2 regions of the Martinezella lusitana genome follow, and region 1 is predicted to be linked to the other one. Evidence: predicted binding sites of a transcription regulator. Region 1 holds the regulator's gene; the other holds the start of a gene.
What was found. Region 1 encodes HrcA, which represses chaperone genes, less so after heat shock. Its sites were predicted from a motif close to GTTAGCACTCNCNNNNNGNGAGTGCTAAC; they were not measured.

Region 1 (5,969 bases):
GATTCAATAGTGACGCCGGCGGCCTTCAGTCTCTCCGCCATCGTCTCGATATTGTCACCGCTGAGCCGAAAGCAGACGTGACCATGGCCCTTTGTGCCGTGCGGTGGCACGGGCAGAGCGTCCGGTTCCGGCGGCGTCACCGTCTCGACCGGGTTGAAGATCAACAGTACACCCGGCCCGCAACGATAGAACACATGGCGATTGCCCCCGCGCGAGATCTTCTCAAGCCCGAGTATGCCGCCATAAAAGGCTTCGGCGGCATCGAGATCATCGGCATAGAGTGCGGTTTCGAGAATGCCTTCCGGCGATGGGTTCATCGGTTGACCGCCTCTTTCGTCAGGCAATCGTCTGCTTCTGCAGTTCCACCAGCTCGGCGATACCGTTCTTGGCGAGATGCATCAGCGTGGTGAATTCCTCTTCGCTGAAGGGCGTGCCTTCCGCCGTGCCCTGGATCTCGACGATGCCGCCCTTGCCGGTCATGACGAAGTTGGCGTCCGTCTCGGCGGATGAATCCTCGAGGTAGTCAAGGTCGATCACCGGCTGGCTGGCGAAGATGCCGCAGGAGATGGCGGCGATATGATCCTTGAGGACCCGATCGACCTTGATCATGTTGCGGCTCTCCATCCACTTCAGGCAGTCGTAGAGCGCGATCCAGGCACCGGTAATCGAGGCCGTGCGCGTGCCGCCATCGGCCTGGATGACGTCGCAGTCGATGGTGATCTGGCGTTCGCCGAGCTCCTTCAGGTCAACAACGGCGCGCAGCGACCGGCCGATGAGGCGCTGGATTTCCTGCGTGCGGCCGCCCTGCTTGCCAGTAGCGGCTTCGCGCTTCATGCGCTCGCCGGTGGCGCGCGGCAGCATGCCGTATTCGGCCGTGACCCAACCCTTGCCGCTGTTGCGCAGCCATGGCGGAGTCTTTTCTTCCAGGCTTGCCGTGCAGAGCACATGCGTATCGCCGAACTTGACCAGGCACGAGCCTTCCGCATGCTTGGAAAAATTACGCTCGAACGATACCTTGCGCATCTGGTCGGTTTTTCTGCCTGAAGGCCGCATTCTACTCTCCTGAACGTTTATCGACCGCTTCTACGATCCACCGGCGGCTTTTGCAAAGGAAAAGCAGGCTGGAAGGCCCTGATATGGCGGGGTTGGCATTTTTCCCTTTTGCCAATGCTAACTGAATGATTATATTTTAACTGAGGTTCAACAGAAGGGGTTTGGCAGCGAAATGGGATTCACGACATCGTCGGTTACGGATGCCATTGCAGCGCTGGACGAACGCTCGAAAGAAATCTTCCGCCGCATCGTCGAAGGCTATCTCGAGAATGGCGAGCCGCTCGGCTCGCGCAGCCTCTCGCGCCTGCTGCCGATGTCGCTGTCGCCGGCCTCGGTGCGCAACGTCATGAGCGATCTGGAAGAGCTCGGCCTGATCTATTCGCCGCATATCAGCGCCGGCCGTCTGCCGACGCAGGTGGGCCTGCGTTTTTTCGTCGATGCCTTCATGCAGGTCGGTGATCTCTCGGCGGAAGACCGCGCCACGATCGACCGGCAGGTGCGTGGCAGCAATCGTGACCAGCCGATGGAATCGGTCATGACCGAGGCCAGCCGCATGCTCTCGGGCATTTCGCGCGGCGCCGGGCTGGTGATCACCTCGAAGAACGATCCGGTGTTGAAGCATGTCGAATTCATCCGCCTGGAGCCGACCAAGGCGCTTGCCGTACTCGTCGGTGATCACGACCAGGTGGAAAACCGCATCATCGAGCTGCCGGCCGGCATCACCTCGTCGCAGTTGACGGAAGCCGCGAATTTCCTCAACGCGCACATGACCGGCCAGACCCTGCCGGATCTGCGCCGTCAGTTGCTGACATTGAAGGAGAGCGTGCGCCACGAACTGGATACGCTATCGCGGGAGCTGGTCGAGCGCGGCATTGCGGTGTGGTCCGGTGGCGAGGATGAGGGCAAGCCGACGCAACTGATCGTGCGCGGCCACGCCAATCTGCTGACCGAAATCGGTGGCGCCGAGGATCTCGACCGGCTGCGCCTGTTGTTCGACGATCTCGAAAAGAAGGACAGCCTGATCGAGATCCTGAATCTCGCCGAAAGCGGTCCCGGCGTGCGCATCTTCATTGGCTCGGAAAACAAGCTTTTCTCGCTCTCCGGCTCGTCGCTGATCGTCGCGCCCTATCGCGATGACGATGATCGCATCATTGGCGCCGTCGGCGTCATCGGTCCCACGCGGCTGAACTATGCCCGCATCGTGCCGATGGTGGACTATACCGCCCAGCTGATTTCCAGGATGTCGCGGCCCGGGCTTTGACGGAAAGCGCTTCATTGGAAAGACAAGTTCCCATTCAACGGCTTCCGCCAGCCCCGGATCATGCCATGAGCCCGCGGTATTCGCCCAACAGTGGCCAGAATGCCGAGAATCGGCTGTTCTTCGCGACTAAGCCTTGATTTTTTCCGGCCAAACCTCGATATCGGGCACATTCAAAAGACAAACAATTCGGAGACCGTCATGACCGACGAAACAACGAAAACCGGACCTGACGCTACGGCGACCGACAATCTCGCGGGCTTTGCACAGGACACTGTGGAAACCGTGGAGACGGAAGAGCCCTCGCAGCCGGATCCGGTCGAGCTGCTGAAGGCCGAAAATAGCGATCTGCGCGACCGCTATCTGCGTCTTGCCGCCGACATGGACAATCTGCGTCGTCGCACCGAGCGCGAAGTTAAGGACGCCAAGTCCTATTCGGTCGCCGGCTTTGCCCGCGACATGCTTGCTGTATCGGACAATCTGCGCCGCACGCTGGACGCCATTCCGGCGGAACTCCGCGACGATGCCGGCCTGAAGACGCTGATCGAAGGCGTTGATATGACCGAGCGTTCCATGCTGTCGGCGCTGGAGCGCCATGGCGTGCGCCAGATCGAGCCGGTCGGCCAGAAGTTTGATCCTAACTTCCATCAGGCAATGTTCGAAGTGCCGAACCCTGAGGTGCCGAACAACACGGTCGTGCAAGTGGTGCAGGCCGGCTTCGTCATCGGAGAGCGCGTTCTGCGCCCCGCCATGGTCGGCGTCGCCAAGGGCGGCCCGAAGGTCACGGAGATTTCCGAGCTGGGCGCCAACAGCCCATTCGACGAAAAAGACGCCTGAGCCTCAAAAGGCATATCCAAAAGTAAGGGCCGGATGATGGAACATCATCCGGCCCTTACTTTTTCAGCGTCTCGAAATTAATTGATGTCCGTCAGGCCGCGTTAGATGCCTGTTCCTCGTTGAGGAAAGAGTAGATCGCCGAGGAGGAATCCGTGGCGCGCAGCTTGGCGACCAGATCCTGGTCGCGCAGCACGCGCGCGATGCGCGACAGCGCCTTGAGATGGTCGGCGCCGGCACCCTCGGGGGCGAGCAGCAGGAATACGAGGTCAACGGGCTGGTCGTCCAGCGCCTCGAAATCCACGGACTGTTCCAGGCGCGCGAAAATACCAATGATGGACTTGATGCTGTTGAGCTTACCGTGCGGAATGGCAATGCCATTGCCGACGCCGGTGGAGCCCAGGCGTTCGCGCTGCAGCACGACGTCGAAGATTTCGCGTTCGGGCAGTCCGGTCAACTTGGAGGCCTTGGCTGCCAGTTCCTGAAGCAGTTGTTTCTTGGAATTTGCCCTCAAGGCGGGGATGATCGCATCTTGGTGCAGCAAATCTGCCAATGCCATTCTCTTTATCCTTCGTGTCGCCGAGATCCGATGACGGAGGAGCGGCGGCCGGCTGACATGGTGCAGGGCCGCCACTCATCTTCTTTTCTCAGCTTTTGATATTGGCTGCGTCTATCCAGCCAATGTTGCCGTCCTGACGACGGTAAACGATGTTCAAGTGGTCCTTGCCGGGGCTGCGGAAGAGCAGCAGCGGCTCATCGGTCATATCGAGCGCCATCACGGCGGTCGCGACCGACATAGTCTTCAGTTGTTTCGTGCTTTCGGCAACGATCGCCGGCGCGAAATCGGCTGCCATTTCCTCGTCGTCGTCCGACATACCGTCCATGACGGTATAGGCGACTTCGATATGCCCGTTCGCATGGCTCGCGGCCTGGTGATCTTTCAGTTTGCGCTTGTAGCGGCGCAGGCGCTTTTCGATACGTGCGGACGCCGCGTCAAACGCCAATTGCGGATCCATCGCCTCGCCGGCGGCATGCAGAACGACGCCACTGTCGAGATGAAGCTTGCAATCGGCTGAGAAGCGGGAACTGGATTTCTGTACCGTCACTTGGCCTGAATACCCCCCGTCGAAGTATTTTGTCACGGCCATACCGATCTGGTCCTCAATCCGCTGACGGAAGGTTTCACCAATTTCCATATGTTTACCGGAGACACGCACACTCATGGAGTTTCCCTTCTTGTCGTGGTTATTGCGCGTACCAGTTTACGCCAAGCCTCAAGCTCATCCAAGCACTTCACGCGCTCAAAGACAAATTGCGTTTATGCGGGGCCTTTGGGATGATGGGGATAAGTTCATGGTCGTGCCGTCGTCCTGCACCGATTGCGGCGGGCTTCTAGCCCCGCCACATTGGAAAGTCAACTGCGTCTTAACGGTCCATTAGGAAGTCTGCAGTCTGAGGTTGAATTTCGGCGATCGTTAAAAATTGGCGACCTTCGCAATCGCTCGCTTCTCCCGGCGGCGTTGCACGGATGAAGGGATGTTCATCGCTTCGCGGTATTTTGCAACCGTACGGCGAGCCAGCTCTATACCGCCCTTCTTCAGCGTATCGACGATATCGTCGTCGGAAAGCACGGTCTCGGGGCTTTCATGCGAGATCAGCAGCCGGATCTTGTGTCGTACCGCCTCGGCGGAATGGCTGTCGCCGCCCTCTACGGCGCTGATCGAGACCGTGAAGAAATATTTCAGCTCGAACAGACCGCGCGGCGTCAGCATGTATTTGTTCGAGGTCACGCGGCTGACGGTCGATTCGTGCATCTTGATGGCGTCCGCAACGGTCTTCAGATTAAGCGGCCGCAGATGATCGACGCCGTGGATCAGGAAAGCGTCCTGTTGCCGGACAATCTCGCTTGCTACCTTCATGATCGTCTTGGCGCGCTGATCGAGGCTGCGCGTCAGCCAATTGGCATTCTGCAGACATTCCGACAGGAAGGCGTGGTCCTGGCTCGTCTTGGTGACGGAGGCGAAATAGGACTGGTTGACGAGAACGCGCGGCAGCGTGTCGGGATTGAGTTCCACCAGCCAGCTGCCGTCGGAGGCGGCGCGCACGACGATATCGGGCGTGATCGCCTCGGATATGCCGGCTTCGAAGCCGCTGCCGGGCTTCGGGTTCAACTGGCGGATCTCGCCCATCATATCGAGCAGGTCTTCTTCGTCGACGCCGCAGAGACGCTTCAGTGTCGCGAAATCGCGGCGGGCGAGAAGTTCGAGGTTCTGGATCAGCCGCTCCATGGCCGGATCGAAACGATCCCTCTGACGGAGCTGGATCGCCAGGCACTCGCTGAGGGAGCGGGCGAAGACGCCCGGAGGGTCGAGCTCCTGCAATACGCCAAGGACGCGTTCGACATCGGCAAGGGTCGTGCCGAGGCGGTCTGCGGTTTCATGCAAGTCAACCTGCAGATAGCCGCAATCATCGAGCTGATCGACAAAATGCTGGGCAATCAGCCGATCGGCCATGACGGGCAGGGAAAAGGGGATCTGTTCGTTGAGGTGGTCGCGCAGCGAAACCTGGCCAGCGACGAAATCGTCAAGATCATAGCTTTCGCCGGCCTCGCCGCCAGGCATGGATTTCCACTGGCTCAGAAGCTCGGGCGCATCGGCACGCTGTGGGGCGGCATCGTCGACACTACTGAAATTGGTGTCGAGCTCATCGTTCAGCCGGTCCGCATGGCCGGTATTCTCGCTCTCGTACCAGTCGCTCTTCAGGTCGCCGCTATTGCGGTCGGAACTATCGTCGCCACGGTTTTCGTCCGTGGCATCGTAACGTT
Region 2 (5,969 bases), on a different replicon from region 1:
TTGGGAGCCCTGCTTTGCGAGCGCGCAGGCGTGCTCAATCTCGGCATCGAGGGCATCATGACCTTCGGTGCGATGGCCGGCTGGCTGTCGGTCTATCATGGCGCCGATCTGTGGACCGGTCTTCTGGTCGCGGCGATCGCCGGTGGTGTCTTCGGCCTGCTGCATTCGGCATTGACGGTGACGCTCGGCCTGTCGCAGCATGTCTCCGGTCTTGGCGTGACGCTGTTCGCCTCGAGTTTCAGCTATTATGTCTTCCGGCTGGTCGTGCCGGTCGCCGGAACGCCGCCGACCATCGTGCCGTTCCAGCCGATCAGCATTCCCGGCCTGTCGACCCTGCCCTTCATCGGCCCGGCCTTGTTCACGCAAACCGCGCCAACCTATCTGGCGATCCTGGTTGCACTGCTCATGGCCTATATCATCTTTCGCACGCCGGTTGGGCTCGCGATCCGCATGACCGGCGAGAACCCGCATGCGGCCGAGGCGCAGGGCGTCAACCCGATGAAGGTGCGCTACGGTGCCGTGATCGCCGGCAGCGCGCTGATGGGCATGGGTGGCGCCTTCCTCACGCTTTCCGCCTTCAACAGTTTCTTCCCGACTATGGTGCAGGGCCGCGGCTGGATATGCATCGCGCTCGTCGTCTTTTCCTCCTGGCGACCGGGCCGGGCGCTGTTCGGCGCCCTGCTTTTCGCCTTCTTCGACGCCTTCCAGCTCCGCCTACAAACGGCAGTGCAAGGCGTGCCCTACCAGATCTTCCTGATGACACCCTATGTCCTGTCCATCGTCGCGCTCGCCGTGATGAGCCGACGCGCCCGCGTGCCGCAGGCGCTGATGCAGCCCTATCGACGCGGCGAGAGATAATCCGACGTTTCGCCTTCGGCAGGCATCGCGGCGATAAAGTATAGCGACGAGATACCTGTGGCGGCGCCCATCTCCTGACCTGCCACCAAGGTGACAGCGCCATTTTTGAGACGGTGTAGCGCCGGTCAAGCAAGTGGGGGCGTTGCGCCGAGCGGATTTAGGGCGTGCACTGCTGAGCCGTATCAATCTGGCCGTAGCCAAGATGACAATGACGCCCGCCGGTTAATGACAATCGGCGGGGTTGGACAAAAGCATCCCGACGCGAGATCGCCGCAGGCGCGGGCGAACGCCTGAAAGATTTGGAAAACCGTTCTTCACTCTTGCGAAGTACGTTCTGCGCCTTCGCCTTGAACCAAGGTCGGCGGACTTGAACAGCATGCATCGCCCCTCGCCGGCGGTGATGGGCTCGCCGGCGCGACGTCTTTCAAATGAGGCGGTCGTCTGTCGCCGGCGGTGTAGGATTACGCGGAGTTTTTGCGCGGGATTTCTTATCCCCTTCCAGGGCAGGCTCTTGGTTCTGCGCAGGACGCTTGTCCTCAACGTCCTTCGGCAAGGGCTGCGGGTCGGCCTTTTTCACGAAACGGATCATTGTCATTCTCCTGATCTGACGGATTGAGAAAGCGCCCCACATGAATATGGGGCGCTTTTGGACTGAATGTCTCACATGACGAGAGCGGAGGCGCAGCCCTCAATGTGCGGCTGTCCGATGTGCTCTAGTTCAGGCGCTGCTGTCAGTATCCCATGCCACCCATGTCGCCATTTCCGGCCATCGCGGCAGGCTCTTTTGCCGGAATATCGGCGATCATCGCTTCGGCGGTGATCAGAAGTGCTGCAATCGAGCCGGCGTCCTGCAAGGCAGTCCGCACGACCTTGGCGGGATCGACGATGCCGGCCTTGACCATATCGACATAGGTTTCCGTCTGCGCGTCGAAACCTTGATTGTGATCCGTGCTGTCGATGAGCTTTCCGACAACGATCGAGCCCTCAACGCCGGCATTGTCGGCGATCTGCCGGATCGGAGCTTCAAGCGCGCGCAGCACGATCGAGATACCGGCCGTTATGTCGGCGTTTTCTCCGGTCAGCCCGGTCAGGACCGACTTTGCACGCAGCAATGCCACGCCGCCGCCGGGCACGATGCCTTCCTCGACCGCCGCGCGGGTAGCGTTCAGCGCATCGTCGATGCGGTCCTTCTTTTCCTTGACTTCGATCTCGGTCACGCCGCCAACACGGATCACCGCGACACCGCCGGCAAGTTTCGCCAGGCGTTCCTGCAGCTTTTCCTTGTCGTAGTCGCTGGTCGTATCCTCGATCTGGGTTTTGATCTGCTGGACGCGTGCCTGGATGGTCGCCTTCTCGCCGGAGCCGTCGATGATGGTGGTCGTGTCCTTCTCGATCAGCACGCGCTTGGCGCGTCCCAACATGTCGATCGTGACATTCTCAAGCTTGATGCCGAGATCCTCGGAGATTACCTGACCGGCGGTGAGGACGGCAATATCTTCCAGCATCGCCTTGCGGCGATCGCCGAAGCCCGGAGCCTTGACGGCCGCGACCTTCAAGCCGCCACGCAGCTTGTTGACGACCAATGTCGCCAGCGCTTCGCCTTCCACATCTTCCGAGATGATCAACAGCGGCTGGCCGCTCTGCACCACAGCTTCAAGGATCGGCAGCATTGCCTGCAGATTGCCGAGCTTCTTCTCGTGGAGGAGGATATAGGGATCCTCAAGCTCGACGCGCATCTTCTCGGCATTGGTGACAAAATAGGGCGACAGGTAGCCGCGGTCGAACTGCATGCCCTCGACGACGTCAAGTTCGGTGTCGGCGGTTCTTGCTTCCTCGACCGTAATGACGCCCTCGTTGCCGACCTTGTCCATCGCCTTGGCGATCATTTCGCCGACGCTCGCGTCACCATTCGCGGCGATGGTGCCGACCTGGGCGATCTCGCCGGAGGACTGGACCTTCTTGGCTCGTGCCTGGATTTCCTTGACGACGGCGATAACCGCAAGGTCGATGCCGCGTTTGAGGTCCATAGGGTTCATGCCGACGGCGACAAGCCTCACGCCCTCGCGCAGAATGGATGCGGCGAGCACCGTCGCGGTCGTCGTGCCATCGCCGGCAAGGTCATTGGTCTTTGAGGCGACTTCGCGCACCATTTGCGCGCCCATGTTCTCGAACTTGTCGGCCAGCTCGATTTCCTTGGCGACGGTGACGCCGTCCTTGGTGATGCGCGGCGCGCCGTAAGCGCTGGCGATCACGACATTGCGGCCCTTGGGGCCGAGCGTCACCTTGACGGCATTGTTGAGTAGCTCGACACCGCGGAGCATGCGATCGCGCGCATCGGCGGAGAATCTGATTTGCTTGGCAGACATGTTGTTCGTCCAGTTCAGTCTTGAAATTACGGGATTGGAGATCGGCCGTCAGGCGACCTTTAGGGCTGCTTCGTCGGTCTTTCCGACGATGCCCATGATGTCGGCCTCCTCCATGATCAGGAGTTCCTCGCCATCGATCTTGACCTCGGTTCCGGACCATTTGCCGAACAGGATCGTGTCGCCGGCCTTGACGTCGAGGGGAACCAATGCGCCGTCTTCATTGCGTATGCCCGGACCAACGGCGATGACTTCGCCTTCCTGCGGCTTTTCCTTGGCGGTGTCTGGAATGATGATCCCGCCCTTGGATTTGAGATCGCCTTCCGCGCGCCGGATGACGACGCGATCGTGGAGTGGACGGAATTTCATAGGGTTCTTTCTAAAGCCGGAGCATATTGCGGCTGAGACCCCAACATAGCACTCGTGGCACTCGATTGATAGGAGTGCCAAGAAATATTAGGTGCGTTTCAAAATTATCATGAAATATAACTCGGCCATTCTGCTCCCGCATTTGATCAAAACTAGGTGATTTGCGAGAATTTCATGGCCCTTAATTTGTAATTTTATTTTGTGATTTCTGAATTTTATTGATGAATATTCACAGAGATGCCTGATTAAGCCTTGATTGAATCCCATTGGAGTCGTAAGTGTAAAGTTCATTTATTTGAACTGCTCCGGCTTTCGCGGCGTCAGAGACCTACGACCCGCGTGCATCACCGAGTCCTCGACAGTGAACGCATAGCGCCGTTCCGGCGCGCGTCGGCCTGTCCGAACCTTTGATGATCCCTCGCGCGGACCTTGGATGTACCGGCACAGTCCGGATCGTTCCGGTTCGGATGGGAATAGTGCAGGAAGGCGCATTGGCGTGTTCCTGTGGAGAGCCACGCCATGACCAATCGCACCACTCAAACCGTCGTCCACTTTTCATTCCCATTCCTGCTGCCAGGTTTCGACGCGCCGCAACCGGCCGGCGAATACCGCGTCGATCACGACGAGGAGGCCATCGAGGGGATCTCTCGGCTTGCCTGGCGACGTGTCGGCGCCTTCATCCATCTGCCGGCGATCGCCATGCCGGGTTCAAGGCAGCAAATGGTACCCATCAATCCCACGGATCTCGAAATCGCACTCGAAAAGGACCATAAGCAATCATGACCGATATAAAAGGCAGTGCTCATCCGATCCGGCGCGATCCAGCCACGCATCTTTTTACCTTGGGGCAGGCCGTCTGGATAAGAAAAGGCCCCGGCATGGCCGCCCCCAAATTCAGGAGCACCTACCGTGTCACCGGTACGCTGCCGCCGAAGGGTAATGTACTGCAATACCGCATCCGCAACGACGACGAACCTCATGAGCGGGTGATGATGGAAGACCAACTGGAATCGGTGCGTGCCTCATCCGGTGGCGCAGAGACTCTCATGGAGAAGACCTTCGGTCATGCTCAGGGAACGAAACCATGGCTCTCCTGAAACGAGAAAACCAGACAAGAAAAAGTGCCGCCGAAATCTGAAGGTGCACATGGTTGTTAGCCTTGCCACACAGGAGCCCCCTTTATGCTGATCCGCTACGGTTACGAAATGACCCTGACCTGCCAGCAGCCGACTGCCCTAGTATGCCTGCTATCGGTCCACGACGACCGCGCGGCGGATATCAGATCTCCGGAAACAGTATTCACCACCCCAGATGTTCCGACATCGACTTACCGCGATCTCTTTGGCAACCGATGCCGACGACTTGTCGCGCCGGCGGGCGATCTGACGATATGGGGCGATGCCACGATTGAGGACGACGGCAAAACCGACCGGATCGTACCTGACGCCCGAGAACTGCCGGTTTCGGATCTGCCGGATGATTGCCTCGTCTATCTCATGGGCAGCCGCTATTGCGAAACCGACCGGTTGAGCCAGTTTGCCTGGGACACGTTCGGCACGATCACACCCGGCTGGGCGCGGGTGCAGGCGGTTTGCGATTTCGTCCACAACCACATTCGCTTCGACTACATGCAAGCGCGATCGACGCGGACGGCATTCGAGGCCTTCCATGAGCGCGTCGGCGTCTGCCGTGACTATGCGCATCTTGCCGTCACGCTCTGCCGCTGCCTCAACATTCCCACCCGTTATGTCAACGGCCATCTCGGCGACATCGGTGTTCCCGTCGTCGATCCAATGGATTTCAGCGCCTGGATGGAAGTCTTCCTCGATGGTGCCTGGTATACGTTCGATCCGCGCAACAACAAGCCCCGGATCGGCCGCATCGTCGTGGCGCGGGGCCGCGATGCAGCCGATATACCGCTCATCAACTCGTTCGGCCCGCATGTGCTGAAAGCATTTCGCGTCTGGACCTATGAAGTGACAAGCGGCTAATTTCCGGTTTACCGGAAACAGCGGCTGGGGCATCATCAACTTAACGGGCCGGGAAGGACGATTGGGGTCGCAAGAGGCATGACCCGCATCGCGGGTGGTCCGCTGGACCACCTCCGCCGTTTCCCGCCAAAGTGATTGCCCATACCGTCAGGCTTTATGTCCGGTTTAGCCGACTACCAAAGCCCGGGGTGCCGGTTAACGTCTTTGTAAAGCAGGTAGCGGAAACGGCCCGGACCGCCGGCGTAGCAGGCTTGCGGGCAGAAGGCGCGCAACCACATGAAGTCGCCCGCTTCCACTTCCACCCAGTCCTGATTCAGCCGATAGACCGCCTTGCCTTCGAGCACGTATAGACCATGCTCCATGACATGCGTCTCCATGAAGGGGATCG

Region 2: HB780_RS11965 (co-chaperone GroES) is a predicted target of HrcA. The motif match lies at 3,644-3,672, and genes of this name have one in related genera.

What each region holds. Positions count from the first base shown of each region.
Region 1 covers NZ_CP050308.1:2,939,087-2,945,055, forward strand. The annotation lists gene HB780_RS27880 (VOC family protein) at 1-317, opposite strand, end outside; gene rph (ribonuclease PH) at 337-1,053, opposite strand; gene hrcA (heat-inducible transcriptional repressor HrcA) at 1,226-2,314, shown strand; gene grpE (nucleotide exchange factor GrpE) at 2,513-3,148, shown strand; gene ptsN (PTS IIA-like nitrogen regulatory protein PtsN) at 3,240-3,704, opposite strand; gene hpf (ribosome hibernation-promoting factor, HPF/YfiA family) at 3,793-4,368, opposite strand; gene rpoN (RNA polymerase factor sigma-54) at 4,621-5,969, opposite strand, start outside.
Region 2 covers NZ_CP050307.1:1,938,478-1,944,446, forward strand. The annotation lists gene HB780_RS11950 (ABC transporter permease) at 1-858, shown strand, start outside; gene HB780_RS11955 (hypothetical protein) at 1,283-1,447, opposite strand; gene groL (chaperonin GroEL) at 1,590-3,224, opposite strand; gene HB780_RS11965 (co-chaperone GroES) at 3,273-3,590, opposite strand; gene HB780_RS11970 (hypothetical protein) at 4,110-4,373, shown strand; gene HB780_RS11975 (hypothetical protein) at 4,370-4,687, shown strand; gene HB780_RS11980 (transglutaminase-like domain-containing protein) at 4,772-5,581, shown strand; gene HB780_RS11985 (bifunctional allantoicase/(S)-ureidoglycine aminohydrolase) at 5,755-5,969, opposite strand, start outside.